2 regions of the Neobacillus sp. MER 74 genome follow, and region 2 is predicted to be linked to the other one. Evidence: predicted binding sites of a transcription regulator. Region 2 holds the regulator's gene; the other holds the start of a gene.
The links. Region 2 encodes NrdR, which represses ribonucleotide reductase genes. Its sites were predicted from a motif close to AACACNATATATNGTGTT; they were not measured.

Region 1: the regulator NrdR is predicted to act here: its motif matches at 10,519-10,536, upstream of M3610_RS05805 (vitamin B12-dependent ribonucleotide reductase).

The regions. Positions count from the first base shown of each region.
Region 1 covers NZ_JAMAUV010000002.1:284,657-300,533, reverse strand. Annotated here, with positions in the region: gene comGB (competence type IV pilus assembly protein ComGB) at 1-621, opposite strand, end outside; gene comGA (competence type IV pilus ATPase ComGA) at 602-1,684, opposite strand; gene M3610_RS05845 (YqhG family protein) at 1,842-2,633, opposite strand; gene M3610_RS05840 (DEAD/DEAH box helicase) at 2,611-4,299, opposite strand; glycine riboswitch at 4,474-4,561, shown strand; gene gcvT (glycine cleavage system aminomethyltransferase GcvT) at 4,734-5,840, shown strand; gene gcvPA (aminomethyl-transferring glycine dehydrogenase subunit GcvPA) at 5,859-7,205, shown strand; gene gcvPB (aminomethyl-transferring glycine dehydrogenase subunit GcvPB) at 7,198-8,658, shown strand; gene M3610_RS05820 (hypothetical protein) at 8,700-8,903, opposite strand; gene M3610_RS05815 (rhodanese-like domain-containing protein) at 8,944-9,327, opposite strand; gene M3610_RS05810 (lipoate--protein ligase family protein) at 9,520-10,356, shown strand; gene M3610_RS05805 (vitamin B12-dependent ribonucleotide reductase) at 10,686-13,244, shown strand; gene M3610_RS05800 (C40 family peptidase) at 13,470-13,922, shown strand; gene M3610_RS05795 (patatin-like phospholipase family protein) at 14,083-14,967, shown strand; gene M3610_RS05790 (SA1362 family protein) at 15,017-15,412, opposite strand; gene M3610_RS05785 (DUF1385 domain-containing protein) at 15,470-15,877, opposite strand, start outside.
Region 2 covers NZ_JAMAUV010000008.1:147,008-162,884, reverse strand. Annotated here, with positions in the region: gene M3610_RS15515 (M42 family metallopeptidase) at 1-126, opposite strand, end outside; gene M3610_RS15510 (GerAB/ArcD/ProY family transporter) at 371-1,468, shown strand; gene M3610_RS15505 (spore germination protein) at 1,501-3,060, shown strand; gene M3610_RS15500 (Ger(x)C family spore germination protein) at 3,087-4,241, shown strand; gene dut (dUTP diphosphatase) at 4,563-4,997, opposite strand; gene M3610_RS15490 (DUF1294 domain-containing protein) at 5,075-5,335, opposite strand; gene rplT (50S ribosomal protein L20) at 5,398-5,757, opposite strand; gene rpmI (50S ribosomal protein L35) at 5,796-5,996, opposite strand; gene infC (translation initiation factor IF-3) at 6,013-6,516, opposite strand; ribosomal protein L20 leader region at 6,665-6,799, opposite strand; gene thrS (threonine--tRNA ligase) at 6,965-8,899, opposite strand; gene M3610_RS15465 (hypothetical protein) at 8,957-9,202, opposite strand; gene ytxC (putative sporulation protein YtxC) at 9,523-10,401, opposite strand; gene dnaI (primosomal protein DnaI) at 10,565-11,491, opposite strand; gene M3610_RS15450 (replication initiation and membrane attachment family protein) at 11,504-12,892, opposite strand; gene nrdR (transcriptional regulator NrdR) at 12,950-13,411, opposite strand; gene M3610_RS15440 (hypothetical protein) at 13,500-13,895, opposite strand; gene speD (adenosylmethionine decarboxylase) at 14,001-14,375, opposite strand; gene M3610_RS15430 (glyceraldehyde-3-phosphate dehydrogenase) at 14,704-15,735, opposite strand.

The DNA of each region.
Region 1 (15,877 bases), on a different contig from region 2:
GAGGATCCTGCCAACAATTGGGATGCGAACTAGATGTGCCCTTTGTTTTAGGACGGTGAGCTTTCGAAATATCAGCAAATAATACATTGCTCCCAATGATAGAGTAAAAAGCAACATGCCGATCACGATTGGAAAATAACGATCGAAAGCGTAAACGACATTCATAAAAAAATTTGCTTCTAGACCAAGGGACGAAAAAAGACTTGTGAACCTTGGGAGTAATGTATTTTCGACGAAAATAAATAGAAATCCTGTAATGACAATGAGCAAAGCAGGATACTGAAGCAGTTTTAGAAGCTTGTGTAAATCTTTATCTTTAAGTAATGCAAGTTCACTTCCCTCCAGCAGAGCATCCGCAAAGCAGCCATGTTGTTCGGCAAAATAGACATAACCGACTAAATCTTTTTGGAAGCCAAGATTATTTAGTGCAACATGAAATGGTAGACCTTTTTTCAATTCTTCTAAACAATCATTAAGTTCCTCCTTTCGTTTTGAGGGTAATTGTAATGCTATGGATTCAATTGCAAGTGCAATTGGATATCCCCTTGCCAAAAGTTCACCAGTTCTTCTCAAGAAATTTGCTTGTTCATTCACTGTCCATTTATGACGATTCATCATCATACACCAATCGCTCGTATTCAGATTCTTGAATATAACCAAGGGCAATACCTTTGTTTATTACATCTTTTAAGGTGCGGTAACGCGTATTTATTTTATCACCTTGGGCTGCCTTCATTACCCCGTGTAAATTTCTTCCTGATAATAGTTCAAACACACTTGCGCGTTTCCATCTGTTATAGGAATAGCAAATAGGTGTGCAATCCCCCTCGCAAAAAGGGCACGAGAGTTCCACCAATCTTTGTGCGGTAATGGCAATCAGTGTCTGTTCAACTTCTAACCAATTCACACCAAACTCTCGCAGGCGATAAACTGCCCCCTTTGCGTCGCGAGTATGCATTGTGGAGAGGACAAGATGGCCTGTTAAGGCAGCTCTTACTGCGATTTTTGCCGTCTCAGCATCGCGAATTTCACCGACCATAATAATGTCTGGGTCATGCCGCAGAATTGCCTTTAGACCAGCCGCATATGTTACGCCTGCTTTTTCATTGACCTGTATTTGCAGGACGGAGTCATAGTTTTTTTCGATGGGATCCTCAAGCGTGATGACATTGCGGTGAAATAGGTGGGCTGTTTCATTTAAAAGGGAATAAAGTGTAGTTGTTTTGCCGCTGCCAGTTGGCCCGGTGAAAATGATAAGTCCATGAGCATGTTTGAGAAGGGCGAGTAGTTTTCGTGTCATTGACGGGAATAGTGAGAGTTGGTGAAATGGGATTTGTTCTTGCTGTGGGAGCAGCCGGATGACAAGGCTCTCTCTGTTATTAGAAGGAAGCGTGGATAGTCTTAAACCCATTAATTGTCCGCCAATTTCACAAAAAAATGCTCCGCTTTGTGGCCGTCTTCTTTCACCGATATCCATATTGGCTGTGAATTTAAAATGTGAAATTAATCTGTCGCATTCGTCTTTAGGAAGGGATAGTCGGGGAATGAGTTTGTTGGTTAATCGTAGTTGAATGAGTGTGTCATTCTTCCTTGGAATAATGTGAATATCTGTTGCCTGATTCCTTGCCGCATCGGCAATAATTCGATTTGCTAAGATTTCTATCGCGCTAACAATAGGTACCACCGCCTTTAATATTTTTCATTTGATAATATTCGACAGCGTTCCTGCTTATCCTTCTTTATTTTCAAAAAATATTTTTATTTTTTCAGCAAAATATTTTAAGGGTGTCAGGCACCATGTGAAATTTTCACATGGTGCCTGACACCCTCATTTTGTGCCTTTATATGGCTTTGTCGGTTAGATAGAAGAGGCCTCCGTTGATGAAGGATATGGATATTTTTGGTTCGTATTGCTCTTTTAGGGCTAGTTTTTCCGTTTCGAAGTTTTCATTTTCTTCTTCGACATCTTCATAAAAATGGTTTAAGAGTCGTAAATCCTGCTCCCAGCGTTTTCTTGCGTCTTCAGCCCAGGAGTGGTCATCTTTCTCAATCACGGAAGTTAGATACGCTTCTATCCTTGACATCCCACTCTGCGGCCTCACTAATGGTGATAAGGTAAAGGAATAATCCGGAATTTTTGGTGTTAACGGTATTTGCAGAAGCCTGTCATGGAAATCTTCGACCATTGTTCCGTTTATGAGTTGTAAACCGATGGACTTAAAAATATCACGCTTACGATCACATTGATATGAGATTTTAACATTCATACATAGCCATGGCAGTAAGGGGGTCTGCCTGTTCTGATGGCGATGATTTTCGTAAAGCCGCATATAGCTGGCTAGTTTCTTAGTTGAAGCAAAAATTTGATGTAGACGAGGAGAACCAAAATGAATGATTTCCCCTTTTATATTTTCAGGAGCTGCATCTTGATTCGTGATAAAGGTTAGCCTCATCGGATTTGGAATCCCGCCTGTTTTTTCTAAATAATGCCAGTAAAAAGGGCGGTTCATTAATTCCTTGTCAAGTTCCACTGTTAACTGAACCATTAAATATCCAGGGCCATTCTCCACAATTTCACAATCATTAGCCTGAAAATAGGTCAATAGAAAGTTATGAATTTCCTGCTGCTGCATGGGAATCTCCTTTCTTCATCGATTCTGCAAATTCAATCATTGATGATAAGTTTTCCATTTTTATGCGCATTTCCCCTTCAGTAGAGGATTGTCCGAATATATCTATTAAGTGGTCTTCAATATTGCCAAATTCCAACTTTGTTAAAATATCGTCCAGTTCGCCGATTACTTTTTCGAATAAATGGATTTTTTCATAAAGAAGCTTTAAGATATGCTCCTCGACCGTGTTTTTTATTGCAAAGTTATAAATCATGACATCTTTTTCCTGCCCAAGACGATGAATTCGACCAATCCGCTGTTCTAGCCGCATTGGATTCCATGGCAAATCAAAATTAATTATATGGTTGCAAAATTGAAGATTAATTCCTTCGCCGCCCGCTTCTGTCGCAATTAGAACTTGTGCATGCTTTTGAAATAATTCTCTCATCCAGTCCTTTTTCCCGCGCTTAAACCCGCCGCGAAAAGGGACAGATGTTATTCCATGCTGTTTTAAATACCATTGTAAGTACATTTGAGTGGCTCGATATTCTGTGAAAATAATCACTTTATCATTTACCTTTTGAATTAACTCTAATGCTTTTTCCGCTTTGGAATTTTTCTGAACAGCTTCGACCTTTTTCATTAAATATTGAATTTGTTCTTCGAAAGCTGGAGTTGGATTTTCCTTTTTTTGCAGCATATTCTTTAATGTATAAAAAACGGCCTCTCTGCTGCTGCATGCCTCACGCTGCAACGTCATGACTGAGAATGAACTAGTTTGTACCCAATTCCCTTCGCCTTTTAAGTCTGTAATTGACTCGTAAAGATCTTTCTCCTCAGGGGTACATTCAATTGGAATCGTCTCAACATGCCGTTTTGTCCATTCGATTCCTGTATCTGCCCGCCTGTTCCGAATCATGACCTTGTTTACTAATTCTTTTAAATGTTCATCATCATTTAAGGATCGTGCATCACGCTTGTATTTTTCATAGAATGCCGTTTCGCTCCCTAAATGTCCTGGTTTTAATAACGAAACCAGATTAAAAATTTCCTCGACTCGGTTCTGAATCGGTGTTGCCGTCAACAATAAACAAAATTTCTTTTTCAGATTTTGAACAAATTCGTAGTTTTTTGTTTTGTTATTTTTTAGTTTATGTGCTTCATCAATGATGATGAGATCATAGTCTTGTTGGTAGATAATGTCGCGATGTGGATTACGTTTTGCTGTATCAATCGAGGATACGACGACATCGCACTGTTCCCACACATAGCTTTTTCTTTGTGATATAGCAGGAATGAAAAATTTGCTATTTAGCTCGGTCGACCACTGTGTAACTAAAGAAGCAGGGACAAGGATTAATACCTTTTTCACCAATCCGCGTATCATATATTCTTTTAGAATTAATCCAGCTTCAATTGTTTTTCCGAGCCCAACTTCATCAGCAAGGATAGCTTTTCCGTTCATATTTTCAATTACTTGTTTCGCTGTTTCGAGCTGGTGTGGAAGCGGGGTTAAATTAGATAAATGACTTGGTGCCAATAAACCGTTGAAATCAGGAACAACGAGATGTTTTTCTACTCCAATTGCTAGTTTAAAAAGCTCCCAATTCCCCCATGGACCATCGTTATCGATTCTATGTAAAAAATCATCCTTCCAGGAGGAATCAAATTCAATTTCGATCGACATGGTGTCAACTCCTTTTTTCAATTTCCAGCTTTATTCTTTCAAATAAAATTATTGCCCAATGTATTATTTTAATGGTAGGATGATTATAGTCTTGAATGTTTTAAATATTTTAATAAAGTAATTTATTTTATAAGTATAATTAGTATGACCAATTTGGATAATATTATAATGCGAATGATAACAAGGGGAGAGACTACCTTTGTAGCGCCGAAGGAGCAAGCAGAAATGTGAATCTCTCAGGCAAAAGAACTCTTGTTTGACGCAGCTCTGGAGAGTGCTGATTAGACATTTACAGCCACCAAAGGGGAAAGCCTTTAAAGGTAAACTTTCAGGTGCAAGGACAGAGACCTTCCTAATTTTACATGGGAGGTTTCTGTCCTTTTTTATGGTTATCCTAAGAATAGTATGTGCCAAAGATTGAAGGGGGATTAAGAATGTCTGAATTAAAACGAACTCCGCTTTTTGATGTGTATAAGGAATGGGGAGGAAAAACCATTGATTTCGGTGGTTGGGAGCTGCCAGTTCAATTTTCCAGCATTAAAGAAGAGCATGAAGCTGTTCGCACACGTGCAGGATTATTTGATGTTTCCCATATGGGTGAAGTGGAAGTAAAAGGCAAGAATAGCTTGGATTTTTTACAAAAAATGATGACAAATGACATTTCAAAAATTAAAAATGGCGGTGCCCAGTACACGGCCATGTGTTATGAAAATGGCGGTACTGTCGATGACCTGCTTGTATATAAAATTGAGGACAATCATTACCTGTTAGTTGTTAATGCATCAAATATTGAAAAAGATTATAAGTGGCTTGAAGACCATGTAACTGGAGATGTTACTTTAGAAAACTTATCAGAAAAAACAGCGCAGCTTGCCCTTCAAGGACCACTTGCAGAAAAAGTACTGCAAAAGCTCGCTGGGAATACGGATTTGAGTGGGATTGGTTTTTTCAAATTCCAGCAAGAAGTAATCCTTAATGGGAAAAAATCCTTAGTATCAAGAACAGGATATACCGGTGAAGACGGTTTTGAAGTATATTGTGATGCAGAGGATGCAGTTGATCTTTGGAAAGATATTTTAGCAGCAGGTAAGGAAGACGGAGTAATTCCTGTTGGATTAGGTGCCCGCGATACACTGCGTTTTGAAGCAGTATTAGCACTTTATGGCCAAGAACTTTCTGCAGAAATTTCACCACTAGAAGCAGGGATTGGCTTTGCCGTGAAATTATCCAAGGAAGTTGATTTTATTGGGAAAGAAGCATTAATCCAACAAAAGGAAAAGGGCTTACCAAGAAAATTGGTAGGAATTGAAATGATTGATCGTGGGATTCCACGTCATGGATACCCAGTATATAGTGGGGATCAGTTAATTGGTGAGGTTACAACAGGCACTCAATCACGAACTTTAAAGAAAAATATTGGTCTTGCTCTAATTAATTCGGAATTTACAGGCCTTGAATCCGTTGTTGAAGTGGAGATTCGCGGTAAACGCTTAAAGGCTACTGTCGTTCCAACACCTTTTTATAAAAGAGAAAAGAAATAACAGAAGGGAGTTAGTTTTATGAAACATCGCTATTTACCTATGACTGAACAAGATAAGAATGCTATGCTCGAGGCAATTGGTGTTTCCTCTATTGATGAACTGTTTAGCGATATCCCTGAAAAAGTAAGATTTAAGGGTGAATACAATATCAAAGCAGCTAAGTCTGAAACAGCCTTAATGAAAGAACTGTTTAATATGGCTAGCAGGAACGCTGACCTAAAAAGAAATGTTTCTTTTATTGGTGCAGGTGTATATGACCATTACATGCCTGTTATTGTCGACCATGTTATTTCTAGATCAGAATTTTATACAGCTTATACACCATATCAACCAGAAATATCTCAAGGTGAACTTCAAGCAATCTTTGAATTTCAAACGATGATTTGTGAATTAACTGGCATGGATGTGGCCAATTCCTCTATGTATGATGGCGGAACAGCACTTGCTGAAGCAGCAATGCTTAGTGCGGGCCATACAAAAAGAAAAACAATTATAGTCTCTAGTGCCGTACATCCTGAAGCACGCGATGTTCTTAAAACATATGCAAAGGGTCAGTACCTCAATGTGGTCGAAGTACCTGTGAAAGATGGAGTTACGGATCTAGAAGCATTAAAAGGGCTCGTAAATGAGGATGTTGCAGCTGTTATTGTCCAATATCCAAACTTCTTTGGCCGAATCGAGCCTTTAAAAGAGCTGGAAGAAATTATCCACGCAAACAAGTCCATGTTTGTAGTTTCAAGCAATCCATTATCCCTTGGGGTGTTAACACCACCAGGCAAATTTGGTGCCGACATAGTGATTGGTGATGCCCAGCCGTTTGGTATTCCAACAGCATTTGGCGGACCTCACTGCGGATATTTCGCAGTTACTACTAAATTAATGAGAAAAGTTCCTGGACGTCTTGTTGGACAGACGACAGATGACCAAGGCCGTCGTGGGTTTGTTTTAACCTTGCAAGCTCGTGAACAGCATATCCGTCGTGATAAGGCGACATCAAATATTTGTTCCAACCAAGCTTTAAATGCCCTTGCAGCATCTGTGGCAATGACAGCTTTAGGTAAAAAGGGTGTACATGAGATGGCGGCTGCCAACTTACAAAAGGCTCATTATGCAAAAAATGCATTTAAGGAAGCTGGCTTTGAAGTGGTATATGATGGTCATTCATTCAACGAATTCGTTGTAAAATTAAATAAACCTGTCAAAGAAATTAATCAACAGCTTTTACAAAAAGGAATTATTGGCGGCTATGATTTGGGTCGTGATTATCCAGATCTTGTTAACCATATGCTGATTGCTGTAACAGAACAACGCTCGAAGGAAGAAATTGATACTCTAGTGAAAGAATTGGGGGATTTCCATGCATAATCAAGACCAGGCACTCATTTTTGAACTTAGCACACCAGGCCGCATCGGTTATAGTCTGCCAGAAATGGATGTACCAGAGCTAGATCTCAATGGACTTCTTCCTGATGGTTATATTCGTACGGAAGAGCCAGAACTTCCTGAGGTTTCAGAACTTGATATTATGCGCCACTACACGGCACTATCAAAAAGAAATCATGGTGTTGATTCAGGATTTTATCCACTCGGCTCTTGTACAATGAAATATAATCCAAAAATTAATGAAAATGTAGCACGCTTTAACGGCTTTGCACATGTCCATCCGCTGCAAGATGAAAGTTCTGTACAAGGTGCACTTGAACTTTTATATGATTTGCAGGAGCATTTAATTGAAATTACCGGGATGGATGAAGTGACTCTGCAGCCAGCAGCTGGAGCACATGGGGAATGGACCGGTTTAATGATGATCCGTGCTTACCATGAAGCCAACGGTGATATGAAACGTACAAAAGTTATTGTTCCTGATTCCGCACATGGGACAAATCCAGCATCAGCAACAATTGCAGGTCTAGAAACCATTACCGTTAAATCCAATGAACATGGTCTAGTTGACCTTGAAGATTTAAGAAGAGTGGTTGGTGAAGATACTGCAGCACTAATGTTAACCAATCCGAATACGCTTGGTTTATTTGAAGAAAACATTCTTGAATTAGCTGAAATTGTTCATGAAGCAGGTGGAAAGCTTTATTATGATGGAGCTAACTTAAATGCGGTCCTTTCAAAAGCACGTCCGGGAGATATGGGGTTTGATGTGGTTCACTTAAACCTTCATAAAACGTTTACAGGCCCACACGGTGGCGGCGGTCCTGGTTCTGGCCCAGTCGGTGTCAAAGCAGATTTGATTCCGTTCCTTCCTAAACCAATTATCACAAAACAAGGCGATGAGTTTGTTCTTGATTATGATCGCCCACTGTCAATAGGTCGTGTGAAGCCATATTACGGAAACTTTGGCATTAATGTTCGTGCGTACACATATATTCGCTCGATGGGTCCGGATGGATTAAAAGCAGTAACAGAGTATGCTGTATTAAACGCGAACTACATGATGAGAAGGCTTGCTGAATATTACGATCTACCATTTGATCGTCATTGTAAGCATGAATTTGTCCTTAGCGGAAGACGTCAGAAGAAATTAGGTGTCCGCACATTAGATATTGCGAAACGACTGCTCGATTTTGGCTATCATCCGCCAACCATTTACTTCCCGTTGAATGTAGAAGAATGTATCATGATTGAACCGACAGAAACCGAATCAAAAGAGACATTAGATTCATTCATCGATATTATGATCCAAATTGCTAAAGAAGCTGAGGAAAATCCAGAAATCGTTCAAGAAGCCCCACATACAACAGTGGTCGGCCGTATGGATGAAACAAAAGCTGCTCGTAAGCCAGTCTTAAAATATCAAAAAGCTTAAATATTAGAAAGGTCAGATTCGAAAATGGAATCTGACCTTCTCTATTTTTTATATAAAGGCTGTGTTAAACTTGTCTGTTGATTTCCGTTCCAGGCGCTTCGCTTTCCGCGGGCGTTGCGGGGAGCCTCCTCGGCGCTTTCAGCACCTGTGGGGTCTCCCCAGCCCCGTACTCCCGCAGGAGTCTTCGCGCCCTCCACTCCAATCATCTGAGTGCCAAAATCAACATTAACCTTTAACACAGCCAAAATAAAAAAGGCCCCGAAATACGGAACCTTGTTTATCTCATTATTTCTTCGTTTTAACTTTACCAGACCATTTTTTAAACCCGCCTTGTAATTGGGTTAGATCCCGGTAACCTTTTCGGTGTAAGAATTGTGCTGCACGGGCGCTGCGCATCCCACTTTGGCAGTATAAATATACCGGCATATCAGGTCGAATTTCTTTCATGCGCATTTTCATTTGTGACATGGGGATATTACGTGATCCTAAAATATGGCCGCCTTCGAATTCGTTTGCTTCACGAACATCTATTAGTTGTGCCTTTCTGTATCCCGCACGGAATTCTTCTTCTGTTACCGTTTTAACAATCCTTTTCTGATAGAAATAGGTGAAAACGGAATAGATGATAACTGCTACAATGATAATTAATAAGGGATAAAGTGAACTCAATTTCTTTTTGCTCCTTTCAAGCTTTCCTGCACTAGTTTATTATATAAGCCAATCTCATAAAGATAAAGATGAATGCTAAAAAATCTTTTCAAAACTTCCTAAATTAATTATAGCAGAAACATCTTATTTTGAATCTATATCAGATTTTGGTAGACTTAAACTCGTAATAATATAAAAAATGAGGTCATTATAATGAAAAAAGAAGTTTGGCGTTTTATTGATACTGGAAATAGTTCACCATCTTTTAATATGGCTTTAGATGAGGCGCTGCTCGATTGGCATAGTGAGGGGAAAATTCCTCCAGTGATTCGATTCTATGGCTGGAACCCAGCAACCCTGTCAGTAGGATATTTTCAAAAAGTGGAAAAGGAAATTGATATGGAAGCAGTTAAGGCTCATCAATTAGGTTTTGTCAGGAGACCTACAGGCGGCCGTGGAGTACTTCATGAGCACGAGCTTACGTACAGTGTAATCGTTTCTGAAGACCATCCAGAAATGCCAAATTCAGTGACAGAAGCCTATCGTGTGATATCTGAAGGTATTTTAAAAGGATTTCACCATTTAGGACTTGAGGCATACTTTGCTGTCCCAAAAACAGCGGAGGAAAGAGATGCATTAAAAAACCCTCGATCTGCTGTTTGCTTTGATGCCCCAAGTTGGTATGAGCTTGTGGTCGAAGGCAGAAAGGTAGCTGGCAGTGCACAAACAAGGCAAAAGGGAGTCATATTACAGCATGGATCCATATTGTTAGATTTAGATGAGGATAAATTATTTAGTTTATTTAAATATCCTAGTGAAAGGGTAAAGGAACGAATGAGGAAAGCCTTTAAGGATAAAGCGGTTGCTATCAACGCTATTAGTCCGAGGAGAATTTCTCTTGAGGAAGCAAAGGAAGCTTTTTATAAGGGCTTTGCGGAAGGTCTAAATGTTGAACTAGAGCCTTATCAATTAAATGAACAAGAGCTAGCCTACGTTAATAAGATTGCAAAAGAGCGCTATGAGAATGATGAATGGAATTATAAGAGATAATTGGAAGCGGCGACATGTCGCTTCTTTGTTATTTGAGCAAAATAAGCAACCTGCGAATTTTGTTGAATTTTCCTGATTTATGACGAAAATCTTATTATTGCTATTGATTACTATTAATTATATTAATTTTTGAGTTTGACAAAAAGAATCTTGTTTGTTTGATTTACAATATATAGTGGTGTCGAAAATATTTTCGGTACTATATATTGATATTTAGTTGATTTATTCTAGGTGCCTATGATAACCTAAAAATACAAACCAACTAGATATAGCGCAATACTGCTAGATTTAGCACAATAGGTAGATATTAACATGAAGGAGTTGTTCTCATGTCTGTAGTTTTTAGACATACAATGAATATTGATTTTGAAAGGTTGAATGAGGATATCCGCTTATTCCCCCAGGTGCATCCAGTTACCCCAGATATGAAAATAACTCACAAAGGTGTTTCTCGTTTGGTAATGTTGGACCGCTATACCTTTAAAGACACTGCAAAAATTACCCTTTCTAACGACGACTTCGTTGTTTTAACTATAAAAGAAGATCCGAAATTTCCAGCACGCGGCCTTGGCTATATCCAGGAAATCGATTGGGAAAAGAAAAAAGCAAAAGTTTTAGTGGAAGAGGAGTTTAGAGGAGTACTCGATGATCCTGAAGAAGCTAGCACAGGTGTGATTACTAGGTCATTAGATGTGATTGAAAAGCCGTTAGAGCTTTTCTACGAGCAAATTGCGAAGCGTAATGCTACTGGTCTGGCCTCTGTCGAAGAAACGGAAGAGAAGCGAAGAGAATGGACAGAACGGTTTTATCAAGAACTTGTAAACATGAACTTCATTCCTGCAGGCCGCGTTCTTTACGGTGCTGGGGCAGATACCGATGTTACTTACTTCAATTGCTATGTTATGCCTTTTGTCCCAGACTCACGTGAGGGTATCTCTGACCATCGTAAGCAGGTGATGGAGATTATGAGCCGTGGCGGCGGAGTTGGTACAAATGGCTCAACATTGAGACCGCGTAATACACTGGCCAGAGGCGTAAATGGTAAATCATCTGGTTCGGTTTCATGGTTGGATGATATTGCGAAGTTGACACATTTGGTTGAGCAGGGTGGATCAAGACGTGGAGCTCAGATGATCATGTTAGCAGACTGGCATCCAGACATTATTGAATTTATTATCTCTAAGATGCAAAATCCTAGAATTCTACGATTCTTAATTGAAAATACAAATGATGATACGATCAAAAAACTTGCAAAAGATAAATTAAAGTTTACCCCTCTAACTCTAAGTGAAACTGCAATGTACCAAGGAATTGTAAATTATAAAAACATTCAAGGTTTCGGTGGATTTGATGAAAAAATCATTGCTGATGCAGAAGAGAAATTATTAACCGGTGGTAACTACACGGTACACAATTCTGAGTTCCTTACTGGTGCAAATATTTCTGTTTGTTTAACAAAGGAATTTATGGAAGCTGTTGAAAACGATAGTGATTACGAACTGCGCTTCCCATATGTTGAACACTATGATCAAGAAGAAATGAAGATTTATAATGAAGAATGGCATAAAGTGGGAGATGTCCGCGAGTGGGAAAAACTTGGACATAAAGTACGGGTGTACAAAAAGTTCAAAGCAAAAGAACTATGGAACCTTATCAATATTTGTGCTACCTACTCAGCAGAACCAGGAATATTTTTTATCGACAATGCCAACGACATGACCAATGCAAAAGCATATGGCCAACAGGTAGTTGCAACAAACCCATGTGGGGAACAACCACTTGCACCATTTTCCGTCTGTAACCTTGCAGCAGTCAACTTGGCGGAAATGGCTGATAAAGAAACAAAGACGGTCGATTTTGAAAAGCTTAAGCGAACAGTAGCCGTAGGAGTTCGGATGCAGGATAATGTCATCAATGCAACACCATACTTTCTTGAAGAAAATAAAAAGCAGGCACTTGGTGAGCGACGTGTAGGGCTTGGAGTAATGGGCTTGCATGACATGCTGATTTATTGTGAAACAAAGTATGGATCACCAGAAGGAAACGAACTAGTCGATCAAGTTTTTGAAGTAATTGCAACTACTGCATACAGAACTTCAATTGAATTGGCGAAAGAAAAAGGAAGTTTCCCATTCTTAACTGGGAAAACAACAGGTGAAACTAACCGATTACGTCAAGCTTTCATCGATACAGGGTATATGAAGAAAATGCCTGAAGATATCCGCCAATCTATTTTAGAAAGTGGAATTAGGAACTCTCATTTACTAACGGTTGCTCCCACGGGATCTACTGGAACAATGGTTGGAGTCTCCACCGGCTTAGAGCCTTATTTCTCATTCTCTTACTTCCGCAGCGGACGTCTTGGTAAATTTATTGAAGTCAAAGCGGATATCGTGAAAGAATACCTTGATAAGCACCCTGAAGCGGATGAAAATAATCTTCCACATTGGTTTGTTACTGCGATGGAACTTACGACAGAAGCACATGCAGATGTTCAATGTGTCATCCAGCGCTGGATCGACAGTTCCATTAGTAAAACAGTCAACGCACCAAAAGGGTATAGCGTAGAACAGGTTGAAAAAGTATACCAGCGTTTATATCGTGGCGGAGCAAAAGGTGGAACTGTTTATGTTGATGGCTCACGTGATTCACAGGTACTAACACTGAAAGCAGAAGAAAACACTAATGAACAATTATCCATTTTTAATGAACAACCAAAACAGCATGTGGTCCTTGTTGATACAATCAGTGAACTTCGTTCAACAAGTGTGACCATCGGATCAGAAGTAGGAAACACATGCCCGGTGTGCCGTACCGGTAAGGTAAAAGAAATGGGCGGCTGCAACACGTGTACTAACTGCGGAGCCCAATTGAAATGTGGTTTATAATTTGTGAGTAATTAATGGGGGAAGAGTTTCCCCCATTTTTTTTGCGTGATAAATGTCGATAAATCTGATAATTAATATGAAATTTACTACAATTCAAATAAATATTTACTAGAATTTTTAGAATAAAGTCGAAATTTGTAATATAACTGTAATCTAGCTGTTACTTCGGTGTTAATCTTTTTTTGTATATTAATAGTATCGAAGCACACAGGGGGATTAAACAAGATGTTGAAAAAGATCATAACAGCCATGATGGCTATGACAATAATTCTAAGTTCATTGTTTACCACCATGGGTGAAAAAGCAGAAGCGGCCTATTATCATACAAAAGCAATCTCAGTTGCAAAAGCAAATCTTGGCGTCCCATATAGGTGGGGTGGGTTATCTCCAAGAGGATTTGACTGTTCAGGTTTGGTTAAATATTCTTATGGTAAGGCTGGCAAAGTATTGCCTAGAACGGCAGCAGACATGTACTACAAAAAAGGATACCGTGTGAAATCTTTAAAGGTCGGGGACTTAATGTTCTTCTCTCAAAATAAGGCAAGCAAACCTAGTCATGTAGCGATTTACATAGGTGGCGGAAAAATGATTCAATCATCATCTTCAAAGGGCGTTTCAATTGCATCTACAAGCAACAGTTATTGGAAGCCAAGATTTATTGGAGCAAAAAGATTTTAATGAATAGTTAAGCGGTTTCAACCTCATTAATAAACCAAGAACATCGTGCAGAGTCGATGTTCTTTTTTATTTACAAATTTTTTTTACTTGTCTACCGTACTATTTATGAATGCAACTGCTTAAAGATGTAAAAATAACTTCATCTTTAGGAGTGACTGCCATGTTTATAGACGGCGTTTTTTCCGGAGGAGGAATAAAAGGGTTTGCCTTAATTGGAGCCTGTGCAGAAATAGAAGATAAAGGTTTGCGATTTGTAAGGTTGGCAGGAACAAGTGCAGGATCCATCGTTGCTGCATTAATCGCCGCCGGTTATACCAGTAAAGAAATTTTCCAACTGGTCGACGAATTAGATCTTTCAAAACTACTGGATACCCGAAAAACAATCATTCCATTCCCATTTGCTAAATGGCTGTTTGTCTATTGGAGGCTGGGTCTTTATAAGGGAAACGAGCTTGAAAAATGGCTTTGTGAAAAACTTGAGGCTAAAGGGTTAAAAACATTTGCAGATTTACCCCCTCAGGCCCTTAGGGTCATCGCTTCAGACCTTTCAAATGGGCGAATGATTGTTTTACCAGACGACTTACAGAAGTATGGCATCTCACCAGGCTCCTTTTCCATTGCTAAAGCGATAAGAATTAGCTGCAGTATCCCATATTTTTTTGAGCCAGTAAAAATGCGTTCAATGGACGGTATGAATGTATTAGTTGACGGAGGAGTTTTGAGCAATTTTCCAATGTGGCTTTTTGATCAAGAGAATGTACAAAAAGTAAGACCAGTGCTCGGAATTAAATTAAACGCTAGTGAATATGAGCATGAAAAACATAAAATCAAAAATGCGGTACAATTATTTGCTGCCTTATTTGAAACGATGAAAGATGCCCACGATTCCAGGTATATTTCCAAAAAACATGTAAAGAATATAATCTTTATCCCAACTGAAGGTGTTTTATTTACGGAATTTTCATTAACAGAAGAAAAGAAACACGAATTATTTAATTTAGGAAAAGAAAAAGCGAAACAATTTTTGAAAACATGGGGGTATTAATTAGGATATATTTTTATGCTTCTTCATAAAAATATAAAAAATCGAGCGCCTATAGTGACGCTCGATTTTTCTTTTTCCCCTTTTTGCCGTCGATAACGGTCAAATGTGCAGGAGATTTCTTTTTTGTCTTGTTGCTTTTCTTTAATGAGGCTAAAGTTCCGAGAGAAGAAGTCTTAACAGTTCCTTCCCCGCTCTTTTGTTGTAATCGTTTTTTTGATTTTTTTGCTGCTTTTAGAAATGCCCGCTGCTCTTTTTTCTGAGGGCTTGAGCCGGTAAACTTTCGAACTAGGAAATAAACGACTAAAACAACCAGTGCCATGACAGCTATACTTTGAATGAAACCGGCTGGATTAGCTGTAAATGTACCAATAACACCAAGTAATGCTAGAATGATAAGTCCCCCAATAACCACATTAACAAATGTCCGATTTTTCAAGAAAGCCACCTCCCTAAGAGCATCTTAAGCATTTTTATAATCTTTTAAACACGATAAAACAAAGATTTAGACAATTTCTTCACTTTCTATGGAGAACTCAGTTTCTTTCTCCATTTTCAATAATCGGTTAAAAGAAAGGATCGCCACTTCCACTTGGTCATCTTGAGGTTCCTTCGTTGTTATTAATTGAAGCCAAAGACCAGGTATCCCAAGATATTTCAAGACAGGAACATCTCTGAGTTTGTTTGTCACTTGAAGAATTTCAAAGGCGATTCCTAGAACAACCGGGATTAAAAGGAGTCGGTCGACAACCCGTAACCAAAGCGGAGTAGTAGGTACAAACATGTAAACAAAAACACCTACAATTACAGTAAATAAAATGAAACTGCTCCCACAGCGGTAATGGAGTCGAGAATGAGCCTGCACATTTTCTACAGTTAACTCTACACCTGCTTCAAACGTATTAATTACTTT
Region 2 (15,877 bases):
GAGTTCATCCGCAAATGGTTCTATGTATTTTTTCATAACTTCGCGAACTTCACGCTCATTACCAGGAATTCCTTTGGCATCTGTTAACTCTTTTAACATCATCAAGGTTTCATCTAGTTTTGTCATTATTTCGCCCCCATTTTTTATAGGTACAATTTTATTATACAGAAGGATATTGTTCAGTTACAAATTTAGCCTGATTGGATGAAATAACTCGGCACCCTTTGAATCTTTAAGAAGTTCATGGAATCTAGGCTTCATGGATAACATGTATATCTATGGAGAATATTAAAAAAAAAGGAATACTTTGTTAGGAACGGTTTTTTTTGTATAGCAAAAGCTTTTCTTATTTCAAAAGGGAGATAAATTAATGATTAAGGAAAAAATTAGTGCAATCCAGCTTGTTTATTTAATGGCAGGCTATGTATTAGGGACGGCGATGATTCTGGGTTTAGGGGCTGACACGAAGCAGGATGCATGGATCTATATCCTTATCGGCATGGGATCCAGTCTAATATTAATGGTTGTTTATACTCAATTATCAACCTATTATTCAGGGGATACACTCGTTCAGATGCTGCCAAAGATAATCGGAAGATTTCTTTCCTATCCGGTAATCCTGCTTTATATTGTGCATTTTACCTATTCTGCCGCAAGAGCGTGCAGAGAATTGGGGGATCTGATTGTCACAACCATCTTAACTGAAACCCCAATCTTAGTAGTAATAGGAAGCTTTATGGTGTTAATGATCTATTGTTTGCTGGGCGGAGTAGAGACTTTGGGGCGAATGGCGGAAATCATCTTTCCTATCTATATTTTTGCACTTATCCTGATTTGGCTTCTCTTATTTAGCGTTGAACCATTTGATCTAAAAAATCTAACTCCTGTTTTAGGTAATGGAGTACAACCTTTATTGAAAAAAGCAATTCCAACTGCCATAAACTTCCCTTTTGGCGAAACCATTGTCATTATGATGTTTTTTCCTTTTTTAAGCAATAAAAAACATATAAGAAAGATAGGATTGTCTGCTCTAGTAATCGGAGGAATCCTATTAACAATTAATTCTATTATGATGCTTTCTACGCTAGGACCGGAAATTTACAGCAGAGATCTTTTTACCCTGCTTGCTGCAACTCAAATGGTTTCTGTTGCAGACTTTCTTGAGCGGTTTGATGCCCTTGTTATTTTAATGATGGTAGCAGGTGTATTTTTTAAGGTGGGAGGATTTACATTCGGTGCTTCCGTTGCCATATCTCAATTATTCAAATTAAAACAAACTCGTTCCGTACTGATATCACTAGGGTTAATTATTACCCCCTTGTCACTAATATCCTCATCTAATTATGTTGAACATATAGATTTTGGATTTAAGTTTTTTGTTCCATATTTCTTAACTCTATTACAAATCATTGTGCCGATTTTATTACTATTTACCGCAATGATTCGAAAAAAATTGGGCCTTTTATAGTCTCATTTTAATCAATAAGGGTGGTACGTTCATTGAAAACTTTAAGACGGATTAAAAAATTATATTCGACTTTCCAAAATCAAAACCGAGACAAAACTCTTGAGGAAAAAGGAAACGATCAATTATCAGGATTTCTTCAGGAAGATTTTTTACAGGTAAAGCATTATTTTGAAGGGGCTTCAGATTTCAAATATCGTGAACTTCTAATAAATTCTACCTACTCGGCTATGATTTTTTATCTCGATGGATTAGTGGGTATAGAAAGAATTGAATTAAACGTCATCACTCCTTTACTCAAAAACAATAATGCATTCCTAAATAACCCTAAACCGACAATTGAGACCATCATAGAAGAACTAAGTTCAGCTCAAGTGAAACAAGGGGAAACACTGCAGGAAGTGATTAATCATATTTTGTTAGGTGATACTGTTTTATTGATTAATGGATATAAACAATTCCTTTTTATTAGTGAACAAGCATGGGAAAAGCGCTCCATTGAAGAACCCCTATCCGAGGCGGTCGTTTTAGGACCAAGAGAAGGCTTTACTGAAAATATCCGGACCAATACAAGTATGATTCGTAGACGTTTAAAAACAACAAAGCTTAAATTCGAAAGTATACAGATTGGGAACCTTTCCCAAACTGAAGTAGTCATTACTTATCTTGATGGAATTGCCCAACATTCAATCATAGAAGAAGTTCGCAGCAGATTAAACCAGATTAATATTGATGCGATTGAGGACAGCGGCTATATTGTGGAGCTTATTGAGGATCATCCTTTCTCAGTGTTTCCGCAAATATTGCAAACTGAACGGCCGGATCGAGTGGTCGGTAACCTTCTTGAAGGCAGAATTGGGATTATCGTTGAAAATAGCCCTTTTGCTCTTGTGGTTCCTGTGACATTTTTCCAAATGATGAGTTCCCCTGAAGACTATTATGGAAAGTTTATTATGGCAACCTTTATTCGATTCATCCGCTATTTATTTTTATTGGTTGCACTATTGTTTCCCTCCATTTATATCGCTGTGACTACCTTCCATCAGGAATTACTGCCAACCAATCTTTTGTTTAGTGTTGCAGCTTCACGGGAAAAAGTGCCCTTTCCGGCGGTTATCGAAGCCCTATTAATGGAAATAACCTTTGAAGCACTGCGTGAAGCTGGTTTACGGCTGCCGCGGCCGATTGGATCAACAGTTAGTATTGTTGGAGCATTAGTAATCGGTCAAGCTGCTGTTGAGGCGGGGATTGTTTCCGCTCCATTAGTTATTGTTGTATCCACTACAGGCATTGCATCGTTTATGTTTCCTAGTTATACCCTAACTGGAGCTATTCGGCTCCTTCGGTTTTTAATGATTTTTTTATCCGCAACATTAGGGTTTTATGGAATCTTATTAGGAGTTTTCTTTATTTTAGTACACCTTGTCCAACTGCGCTCCTTTGGTGTTCCTTATTTGGCCCCTGTTGCCCCACTTAATTTTAACAACCTTAAAGATGTTTTTGTTCGTGCCCCTTGGTGGAGGATGAATGAACGGCCAGAACAAACAGGAAAAAGGAATTTGAGGAGATTAAGTCCCCGCAACCGTAAAAACTAGTTCGTTTAAAAGGACGGGATGGGATTATGAAGGTGATTAGAAAACTGCTATTAGGAGTCATAACCGTTTTTTTGCTTACAGGATGTTGGAACCGGATTGAAGTGAATGATATTGCCATTGTTACTGCGATTGGATTAGACCTTGTTGAAGAGAATATGATTCGCTTAACCCTTCAAGTGGCTATACCAACTAAGCTAGGACCAGCTGGAGCAAGTAGTGGAGGAGGAAAAGATCGCAGTACATTTGTCATTTCAGAGAAAGGTGTCACGGTTTCTGAAGCGTACCGAAAGTTACAAATGAAGCTATCGAGACGTGTATTCTTTTCTCAAAGCAGGGTCTTGTTAATCAGTGAGTCTTTAGCTAGAAAGGGAATTTTTAATATTATTGACTTTTATACAAGATTCCATCAACCTCGAATGAACAGTTTTATTATGTTTACAGAAGGAGCGGCTTCCGAAGTTATTAAAAACATGCCAAATTTAGAAAGTGTTTCAGCAGAGGAAACGAAGGAACTTGCAAAACTAAGTGTAGGTTTAAAGGTTTATGTCAGGGATTTTTTAAACATGCTTCTTACAGACGGATTAGAACCATATGCCCCTCAGTATAAATTAACTTCAGTAGAAGTAGATACAGAAAATGAATCAGGAAAAATACAGTCTATTAATGGGGCTGCCGTATTTAAAAAAGACAAGCTAATAGGTTGGATGGATGAAACTGAAACCCGGGGAATTTTATGGCTTCGTAATGAAATTGAAGGAGGTGTCATTACTATTAAAGTCCCAAAGGAAAAAGGCGGGGGAAATATTAGTCTTGATATTATTGGATCAAAAACAAAAATCCTTCCTCATCATGACCATGGACAAATGAAAATTACAGTTAATGTTACCTCAGAAATGAGTGCAATTGAAAATACTTCAAAGCTAGTATTATTTAATCCAAAAGTAATTGAAGAGATCCAAAAAAATATTGAAAAGGAGATTAAGGGTCGAATTCAATTAGTAGTAAATAAGGCTCAAAAAGATTTTCAATCAGACATATTTGGATTTGGCCAAGCCGTTTACAGAGAATATCCAAAAGCATGGAATACATTTTATAAAAAGAATTGGAACCATGAGTTTTCACAAGTAGAAGTAAATATCAAATCAAAAGTTTATGTAAGAAGAATCGGCTTAAGTAAGTGAAGAAATACTTCATAAAAAGGATTGGAAAATGTTTAAGATTTTTTTAGTGATTTTTACCTTCGTTTTAATCTTTTCATGGGAAGCTTTACGTTTAATACGAAAAAGGGAAATAAAAGAACTAGTTGTTTTTTCTATTCTTTCATTAATTGGCTTAGCATTGAGTATTATGGTAATTATCCGATCATTTGTCTAATGATTTGGTATTAAAGGGGGACCATACTAATTTTTACTATCAAAAAATATGAAATGGACATTCTCACCTTTTTAAAGAAGTTGGAAGCTGCAAAGTCCAATTTCTAATGAAAATGTCCAATCATACTTTTATATACCGGAAGAACCGAATCCACCTTCTGATCTGCCCGTATCCGCTAATATTTCTGTTTCAATAAGGTTAACTTTTAAGACTGGGGCAATAACCATTTGGGCAATTCTCATTTGTTTTTCAATTGTAAAATCTTCTTTCCCATGATTAATAAGGATAATTTTTATTTCCCCTCGGTACCCTTCATCAATAGTCCCCGGACTATTAAGCACAGTTATAGAGTGTTTTAAGGCTAGACCACTTCTTGGCCTAATCTGCGCCTCCGTTCCTTTAGGTAATTCAATTTGTATACCCGTTCTTATTAAGCCCGCATCCCCTGCTTTGATTATTTTTTCTTCAATAGAAAATAAATCTAAGCCAGCATCACCTTCATATGCTCGATGGGGTAATACAGCCTCATCGTCTATTAATTTAACTTTCAATTGATATTCCATTTTGAACCTCTTTTCAAGAAATTTTTATGTAACTTAATTGATTGCGCATCCATTGCTTAGCCCCCAAGATGCAACTTTTATAGTAAAAACTTGATTAACAGAACTAACTCAATCACTGCAAGAACCGGAAAACCAATCTTAAATGAAGTATGCTTCGTTTTATGTCGATAAAGTTGCATGCCTGCAGTCGTACCAACAGCACCTCCAAATAATGCCACTAGCCATAAGGTCCGCTCGCTTATTCTGTACTCATGCTTTTTAGCCCGCCTCTTATCCTCCCACATAATCACGAGCCCCGCCATATTCATGATAAAATAGACCGCTAACCATATTTTCATCCCCAGTACCCCCCTCTATAGAAAAAGCCATCCTCATAAGAGAATGGCTGATATATTTCAAATTACTTGTTAATGTTTTGTTTTGCAACATTTGCTAATTCAGCAAATGCGTTTGCATCGCTTACTGCTAATTCAGCAAGCATCTTGCGGTTTACTTCGATACCAGCAAGCTTTAAGCCATGCATTAAACGGCTGTAAGAAAGACCGTTCATACGTGCTGCTGCATTGATACGAGTAATCCAAAGTTTGCGGAAGTCGCGTTTTTTCTGGCGACGATCGCGGAAAGCATACATTAAAGATTTCATAACTTGTTGGTTAGCTACTTTATATAATGTATGTTTTGAACCGAAATAACCTTTTGCTAATTTAAGAACTTTTTTACGACGTTTGCGCGTAACTGTACCGCCTTTTACACGTGGCATTTAATTTCCCTCCAATATATAAATCGATCACTTAATTTTTACTTCATGTAAGTTAACATTTGACGAATGCGTTTGAAATCACCTTTAGAAACAAGTGATGCTTTGCGAAGCTTACGCTTTGCTTTAGTAGATTTGTTAGCAAATAAGTGGCTTGTATAAGCATGGTCACGTTTTAATTTACCTGAACCAGTTCTTTTAAAACGCTTTGCAGCGCCACGGTGAGTTTTCATTTTTGGCATTGGGATATCCTCCTTATTACTTGTCGGTTTTAGGTGCTAAAACTAGGAACATGCTACGACCATCCATTTTTGGATGTGATTCAATCGTTGCAACTTCCTTGCACGCCTCTGAAAAACGGTCTAACACACGTTGACCAATTTCTTTATGGGTAATCGCCCGGCCCTTGAAACGGATGGACGCTTTTACCTTGTCGCCTTTTTCTAAGAACTTAATTGCATTGCGTAACTTTGTATTAAAGTCATGCTCATCAATTGTCGGGCTGAGACGAACTTCTTTAGTGGTGATGATTTTTTGATTCTTACGAGCTTCTTTTTCTTTCTTTTGCTGCTCGAATTTAAATTTGCCATAGTCCATAATTCTGCCGACTGGAGGCTTTGCATTTGGTGCTACAAGCACCAAATCTAGGTTCACTCTTCCGGCAATCTCTAAGGCTTCAGTTTTGGTTTTAATCCCTAACTGCTCGCCATTTTGATCAATTAGGCGAATTTCGCGAGCGCGAATGCCCTCATTTAATAACATGTCTTTGCTAATAATTAGCCACCTCCAAGGTTTTATCACGAATACAACGTCATGGTCAAGAAAATCATTACGAGCCCTTTCAAACCTTAACGTAAAACGCTATACAAGAATCCACAGGTATAAAACTTTTTAGCAGTGCTATAAGTGCACAAACAAAAAAGTGCGGATGAATGCACCCACACTTTACAGAACAAAAGTAATCAAACCAAAAAGTTCAAGTAAAACCTGCTAACTGCTCTATTCGCGTCAATCAGGTGAGAAGCGGGTGCTTCTTCTTTTCCCAAAAACAAGTATTCAATTTTTCACCTTAGTAAATATAACATAAGCAAAGATACAATGTCAAATGAACTATTTTTCTTTGACAACGAAATTTATTTTAGCAAGAAATAAATAATTATTCAATAGTTTTTTTCAAACAAAAAGAGAGGCGAACCTCTCTTTCTACTGTTTATCCTCTTTTCACTTCAGCAATTAATGAAGTTAAAAAGTCTGAGAATGGCTTTGTTTCTGAGTTTTGCTCGCCATATTTGCGGACATTAACTGCCTGATTTTCGACTTCTTTATCCCCAACAACAAGCATATATGGTATTTTTTGCATTTGTGCTTCACGGATTTTATAACCGATTTTTTCATCACGGCCATCCAATTCAACACGAATACCTTCATTTTGAAGCTGTTCTTGAACTTGTTTCGCATAATCATAATGCACACCAGGAGAAACAGGAATGACCTGCACCTGTACCGGAGCGAGCCAAGTAGGGAAAGCACCTTTATATTCTTCAATTAAGAAGGCAACAAATCGTTCCATTGTTGATACAACACCACGGTGGATTACAACAGGACGATGCGGTTTACCGTCCTCACCCACATATGTTAAATCAAAACGTTCTGGTAATAAGAAGTCCAATTGTACAGTTGATAGTGTTTCGTCTTTTCCTAGTGCTGTTTTCACTTGAACGTCAAGCTTAGGACCGTAGAAGGCTGCTTCTCCTTCTGCCTCATAATAATCAAGACCAAGGTCATCCATTGCTTCCTTCAGCATTCCTTGGGCTTTTTCCCACATTGCGTCATCGTCAAAATACTTTTCAGTATCTTGCGGGTCACGGTAAGAAAGGCGGAAGGAATAGTCATTAATATCAAAGTCCTTGTATACGGCTAAAACGAGGTTCACAACCCGTTTGAATTCATCTTTAATTTGGTCAGGTCGAACGAAGATATGTGCATCATTTAATGTCATTCCACGAACACGCTGTAGTCCTGAAAGTGCACCAGACATTTCATAACGATGCATTGTTCCAAGTTCTGCGATTCGAATTGGCAGCTCACGATAGCTGTGGATGCTGTTTTTGTACACCATCATATGATGCGGACAGTTCATCGGACGAAGAACTAATTGCTCGTTATCCATATCCATTACTGGGAACATATCTTCTTGGTAATGATCCCAGTGTCCTGAAGTCTTATATAAATCGACACTGCCCATAATTGGAGTGTATACATGGTCATAGCCCAGTCGTTGTTCTTTATCAACAATGTAACGTTCAACCACCCGACGGATAGTTGCACCCTTTGGAAGCCATAACGGTAATCCTTGTCCTACCAATTGATTGCTAGTGAAAAGGTTTAACTCTTTCCCAATTTTACGGTGGTCACGTTCTTTCGCTTCTTCAAGTAAGCGAAGGTGTTCCGCTAAGTCTTCTTTCTTGAAAAAGGCTGTTCCATAAACGCGCTGCAGCATTTTATTTTTGCTGTCACCGCGCCAATAAGCACCTGCAATGTTTAACAGCTTAAATTCTTTGATTTTACCTGTTGATGGGACATGGACTCCGCGGCAAAGGTCAAAGAAATCACCTTGTTCGTAAATTGTCACTGTTTCCTCATCAGGAATAGCCTCAATTAATTCCAGTTTATAAGGGTCACCTGCTTCTTTAAAAAGCTGAACAGCCTCCGCCCGGCTTACTTCTTTGCGGACAATTTCAATATTTTCATTAACGATTCGGGCCATTTCTTTTTCAATCTTTGGCAGATCTTCTGGAGTTAATGATTCTTCAAGGTCCATATCATAATAAAATCCACCTTCGATAACAGGTCCAACACCTAAATTCACACCCGGATAAAGTCTTCTAACAGCCTGTGCCATCAAATGCGCAGTACTGTGGCGTAAAATTTCTAACGCATCATCGGAATCTGGGACGACGATTTCTATTGAACCGTCTTCATTAATTGGACGGCGAAGATCAAACAACTGTCCGTTCCATTTGCCGGCAATCGCTTTTTTCTTTAGGCCTGGGCTGATGGATGCGGCAATATCTTCCGTTGTTGTTCCTTGTGGGAACTCCTTTACTGCCCCATCTGGAAACGAAATCTTAACAACGTCTGACATGGTAATTCCTCCTTTGAAATAAGCGTTTCGGGTCAATTTTTGCCCAAAAATCCGCTTTTAAAAAATAGGCTGTGTTAAACTAGTCTGTTGATTTCCGTTCCAGGCACTTCGCTTTCCGCGGGCGTGCCGGGGAGCCTCCTCAGCGCTTTTAGCGCCTGCGGGGTCTCCCCTGCCCCGTACTCCCGCAGGAGTCTTCGTGCCTTCCACTCCAATCAACAGAGTTCCAAAATCAACATTATTCTTTAACACAACAAAAAAATAAAAAAACCCGTCCCTGGAAAAGGGACGAGTTTTGATAAACACGTGGTTCCACCCAATTTTTCATTTTCACATAATGACACTTTGAAAATGACTTTGGTCTGTTAACGGTCGAGAGCCGTCAGTCAATTACTAACCGCATGAAGACATGAAGCGTTCACTGCTGAAGTTTAAAGGTGGTAAGTATTATTTTCGTGTTAGGAGGCTTTCAGCCATGTCCTCCCTCTCTAGAAACCGTAAAAAATACTGTTATCCTTATCATCACTTTTACTATGACTATACTATGTATGCAATTATAATGATTAATTTTTGAAAAATCAAGAGACATCAACCTAATAAGACAAATTTTCACACAATTCCTCTTTTCAAGCCTGATTTTCAGAAGATTGCTGATTCTCTGCCCATTTATTCACATCTCTTAGTGCAGCAAATGATTTAATGGTTACTCTTTCTTCAAAAATATTTTTAATAGTCCTTACTAAGGGCTCATCCGGGTCCTTTGTATACAAAAAAATAGTTGTAGGCGCAAGTGATAATAATGGGGCAATTGATGCTGAGTCGACATAGACAGGATGATTTACTAGTAGTTTACGGTCAATCATTCTTGTTAATTCAGCACGTTTCATTTCGACAAACTGCTCATTATAAAAGGTGATTTCCTCATCAAACAATAAGTGGAGCACCTCCATTTTTGGTTCACGATTCACCAAGAACTCACGGAGCATCTGCACGAATATTTGATATTCTTGCTCCATTTTATATTCATCAATCGCAATCTCGACATACCCTTGCAAGGACTGTAAATACGGACGTAAACGAAATTTAAGGAACGAGTCAAACGAAAAAGAGATATTATCTTGAAAAATATGGTCGATTGCAGATTTGATCTGTCTCTCTTCATTTGTATCGTTTAAAAAAATAGACAGGTCTTCTCGTTGACCTTCGAGGATGGAATCAATAATCTCGATAATTTGCTGCTGTTCTTCATATTCATTGTAGAAATAATGGCCTTTTAATATTTCCCTAAACCAATCATCCCTCTTTATGATCGTAATGAATTCATAAAAAGCATGTTTAACAATTCTAGAAATTTCAACCGATATCATACTGCCAAAAAATTTTACTATATGTCGATCTTCAATTAGAAGAATAGTTTCTTTGTCATGATTATTTGGTAAGTACTTCAGCAAGTGGTCATAAAATTTTTCAGCATCCAACTTGCTTTGGAAGATGATTTCCGCCAACCGAATCCCCCCTTTAAGCCAATCTTTGTATTAATATATATGGGGGACTTGGCTAAAATAGAAGTTAGCTGGTACATGCTTTTGTTATTTACAGAAAAAAAGGATAGAAAAAGGACTGCCGACTTGTTTACGACAATCCTAATACTACTTACATTGATTTAAATTACCTTCTGTTTGGTCCCTCGACCATCACAGGCACACTCAAGGAACGAATCCGCTCCATGATTCGTCTTGCCTTCATCTTCTCCTCTTCGCCCCTCTGACTGTAGGTTAAATGATGCTCAAGCCCTTTAAAGTCAAAGTTTGATGTAAAAAATGTAGGAAGACTCTCAAGCATTCTAAATTGTAGAATGGGGCCAAGCACCTCGTCCCTCGTCCAACTTGATACAGCTTCAGCGCCAATATCATCAAGCATAAGGATGGGTTCTTTTTTTAATGCTTCAATTTTTTCATTCAATGTGGAATCCGCGATTGACCCTTTCATCTCTCGCAACAATTCTGGCACATAGACAATCATCGAAGAAATTTGTTTCTTCGCCAATTCGTTGGCAATTGCACCTAATAAATAAGATTTCCCCACACCGAATTTCCCATAAAGATAAAGACCTTTTGGCTTATTTCCTGCCTCATAATTCATTAAGAACGTTGCAGCTTGATCGCCGGCATCGAGTCGGCCAGTGTCCGCTTCAAATTCCTCAAAGGAGGCTTCCAAGATATCTCTAGGGACATATAAACTCTTGATCAACTTCTCATTTTTCTTCTTTTCGTCAGCCATAATTTTTCGAGGACATTGTTTATACACGACATCGATAGAATTCCGAGCTAAAACCAAATCAGGGTGATACCCCTTCATAAAATTGATGCAGCCATCAAGGGATTCACATTTATTGCAATCCTTGCTTTGATTGATGTACTCATACAGTTTACTCATACTTTTATCAATCATCACAGAATCAATAGCCTCTTGATTCTGTGACAGAAATGCTTTAACATCAGGATTTTGCAGGACTTGCATTCGCTGTTGTTCATATCGTTTTTGAAAACTTTCATTTGAAGCCAATCTATTTAAGGTTTTATTGATTTTCTCCAACTACGGCACCCCCTATTTGCGGAACGCTTTTAATTTTTCTTCAATTGCCCGTTTCTTTGCTTCGACCTCATTATTAGTTCCCTGCGAAGGCTCTTTACTTGTGTCCTTAGTGCCCTCATCAAACCAATCTGGGATTAACTCTGTCCGTATCGGCTTTTTACTAGTTGATTTCCCCGTTTTTTTACTCTCGGTTGCCTTGTGTTCTTCATTTTTCGCAAGTTCCATTGCTTCCTTCACCGTTTTAACCTGCTTCCTTGCCCAATGACTAGCAATAGTCTCCACAAAACCCTTGGTAAATTTCATGTCCGTCTTTCTCATTGCCACTTCAATTAAAACATTGACAACACCCGGTGGCAGTTTATATTTAATCATAATTTCTTCTAATGTCTTCAAATTGGCATTCGAAGGCTCTACTCCGCCTGAGAATTCTTTAAAAACGATAAGCGGCGGGGTCGTTTCGTAAGAACGGATTAATTTCTCTTCCGGAGTTTTCGGTTCAGTGATTTGAGTTTGGTGGACAATAGGCTGGGTTCGGTTAATAAGACTTGGTAACTGGTCATAATTAACAAACTGATACCAATCCCGAGCACCTTTTCTTAAGTCTTCAATGTCAATCTCATCATGTTCGTTAATAGCGCCTAAGATGAAATTCTTCATTTCTAATGGGGAGATTTGATATAGAAATGCAAGATTACTAATCACTGCTTTTACTTTTGGCGTTAATGCTTTTTTCGGAACGAGTGACTCATTCAGCCCGGCTGCCAACATATCAAAATCAAACGTGTCCAAACCGATTTGAATCGGATTGGAATCCGAACGGCCAATAAACTGCTGATTTTCTTCCTCATGTAACTCTTCAGAAATCCCATGTATATATTGCATACTGCCTGGTGCAGCTGAAGCAAACACATCCTGAAAGGCTTTAGTAACATCAACATACTCATCTTCATTCGGCTTTTGTTGGTCACTAAAAAAGCGTTTCAACCGTGAAAAATGGGTTTTTCCGATCTTTCGGTAAAGATAAATATTTAGCATCCCATCTAAAAAGAATTGTTGGGGACTTAATGGAGGACGAAGTTCATATAAAAACGACCTGCCTCCTTCATCTGTTTTGACACGGGTATTTAACAAACCTATGCCTTCTAACTTTAACCTTGCTTCGAAAATGTCCTTTAAGTTCATCTCTAAGAGATTCATCAACAGATGGTGTGTGGAGGACTCAGACCATAAACGGTTTTCCTCTACCTCTGCCCAGAGAGTCATATATAAACTAAAGCAAGTTGAACCAATCAAAGGCTGATATAAAAACGTCAGCACTTTCCGGTCATAATCATGCAGTAGCCCATCAGCAGTTACGATATAACGGTCAATAGGAAGAATTTCCTGCCAATGCTGCGCCATAATACTACAACCTTCCCCTGTTATAAAGTCAAAAAGAGCCAAAAACCTATTTAGCTCTTACGATTTTTCTTTTTTTATTAATTCTTTTAATTCATCAATAAAAACATTGATATCCTTAAATTGTCGATAAACAGATGCGAATCTGACATAGGCAACTTCGTCCACGTGCGCTAGCCTGTCCATTACCATTTCACCTATGGCTTCACTTTTTATTTCAGAGACCCCCTGACTGCGCAGGTCTTTTTCAACACCGTGGGTTATATCTTCTAGTTCCTTTAAGGCCACAGGCCGCTTCTCACAAGCTTTTATCAAGCCTCTTAAGATTTTATCACGACTGAACTCTTCTCTGGTACCTTCTTTTTTGACTACAATTAACGGGATCTCTTCAATCTTCTCAAATGTAGTAAAACGATACCCACATTCCTCACATTCGCGTCTCCTCCGTGTGGCCCGGCCTTCATCAACAGGCCTGGAATCAAGGACACGTGTTCCATAATTTTGACAAGAAGGGCATTTCATTGTAATCAACTCCAAATCTACACTGTAGCTTCCGAACTAAACGCTTACTTTCATCTTATAAAAAAGAATATCTTTATACAAGTAAGTATTAGGAGTTTTTTATTCCTACGAAGTTATGTAATTGATTAATTCGCTCGTAATAAGAAATAATCCGCTTTTTTAAAGCAGGATAGGTGCCGAGAATCGAAATTTTTTCAGATGAAATATTAAAGTCTACTGCGGTTTCCATTGGTTTTACAGAGACAATGGTAACAATCAGAAAGCATTTAATTGGTTTATTGATTTCAATAGCAATTTCTCCATGATCCTTAGAAACGGTTGTTACTTGGCAATCGGCATCTTCATGAAATAACTTTTCAACTGAATCGAAAACTTGGTTAAACTTTGCCTTATAATAATGCGTTTTTAAAGAATCGTCAGCAATTTTGTCTGAAGTCTCAATTTGCTGCTTAAATCGAACAAATAAGTTACCTAACATAGCCATACTTTTCCTCCCCAATTGTCTTTTGTTTTATTGTACAACATTTTTGGTCAAAATATAAAAAGAGGTGTATGTTTAGATACACCTCTCACCAATTATGTTTATAGATTATAGTATTTTTGCCTGTTTTACATGGACAGGACCCATGCCGCGTGGAATTTCAATATTTTCACGTGTTTGGGCATTTAATGCCTCAGCAATATAATCTGCTGCAACATTAGGATTCAAATCGCCGCAAGTGAAGACATCAATGCTGGCGTATCCATGTTCAGGGAAGCTGTGAATAGTTAGATGTGATTCGGAAATAATGACGACACCACTCACACCTTGTGGAGCAAATTTATGAAATGCTACTTCACGGATTTCTGCCCCAGATTTAAGAGCTGCTTCAACAAAAGTCGTTTCAATAAAATTCATATCGTTTAGTTTTTCAAAGTCGCATCCCCATAACTCAGAGATCACGTGACGTCCCATTGTTTCCATATTCATTTTCCCCCTCTAACCTTTTTGTTCTTTCTTGAAATCATGTATTGACGGTATCTTATAACTACCACGGGGGAAAGTTAGTCCAGAGAGGTCCTAACCCTTTAAGTAATTAATCGCTACCTAATTTCAAGAAGTTCACGATGACTAGTATACTTTGTTTATATTTTTTTTGCAACCTATCAATATAAAAAACTTTATTAGGACGGGCTTTGTCATCCATTTGTTAATAAATTCAACAAAGCTATTTTATGCCTATTTCACCAAAATGGCACAAGATAGCACACAAAAAAAAGCTGTCAAATCGACAGCTTTTTTTGCGCTTTATTTACCCAACCTTTAACTCTGAGGACTTTGCTATTTGCTGAGCAACCAACAGAGTGAGATCTACCACACGTGACGAATAGCCCCATTCATTATCATACCATGCCAAAACCTTTACTTTTCTTGTGCCCATCACCATAGTGGATAAACCGTCAATGATGGCAGAATGCTCATTCGTATTAAAATCAACAGATACTAACGGTTCCATCGTGAAATCCAAAATACCTTTTAATGGTCCATTTGCTGCTTCCATAAGGGCATGATTGACTTCATCGACCGTCACATCTTGCTTTAGATCCACTACTAAATCAACTAGTGAAACGTTTGGTGTAGGTACACGAAGTGACATACCATGTAATTTCCCTTTTAACTGAGGTAAAACTAAAGAAATGGCTTTCGCTGCCCCTGTTGTCGTTGGAATGATTGATTGACCGCATGCACGAGCCCTTCGTAAATCTTTATGAGGGTTATCAATATTTTTTTGATCATTTGTATAGGCATGAATCGTGGTCATTAATCCGCATTCAATTCCAAACTTATCGTCTAATACCTTTGCAACTGGTGCTAGACAGTTGGTTGTACATGACGCATTGGAGATAATGTCATGAACATTAACATCTAACATTTCCTCATTTACACCCATGACAATTGTAACGTCCTCATTTTTTCCCGGAGCAGTTAAAATCACTTTCTTTGCTCCTGCTTCTAAATGTAATGCAGCCGCTTCACGGGCATTAAACTTCCCAGTAGCTTCGATAACAATCTCAATCCCAAGCTCTCTCCATGGAAGTTCCTCTGGATTACGACTGCTCAATAGTTTTATCCTTTTTCCATTTACAAGTAACTCTTCATCTAAAGGAATAACATCTCCTTGAAATGGTCCATGATTAGTATCATATTTAAGTAGATGTGCTAATGTTTCTGCGGGATAACTAGCGTTTATGGCTACAACATCAAGTTTATTTTCAAGGATCGCTTTTCTAAAAACCATCCTTCCAATTCTTCCAAACCCATTAATCGCAACTTTTGTCTTCATATTTGCAACCCCTTTTGTATTAGTGACATACTTAATACTTGTATTATTGTAATTAGTATAACATATTTAGGTGGAATTGTGATGAATTATGTGCGGATTTTTTAATGTTTAATAATTTAGATAACTTAATAATATAAAAAAA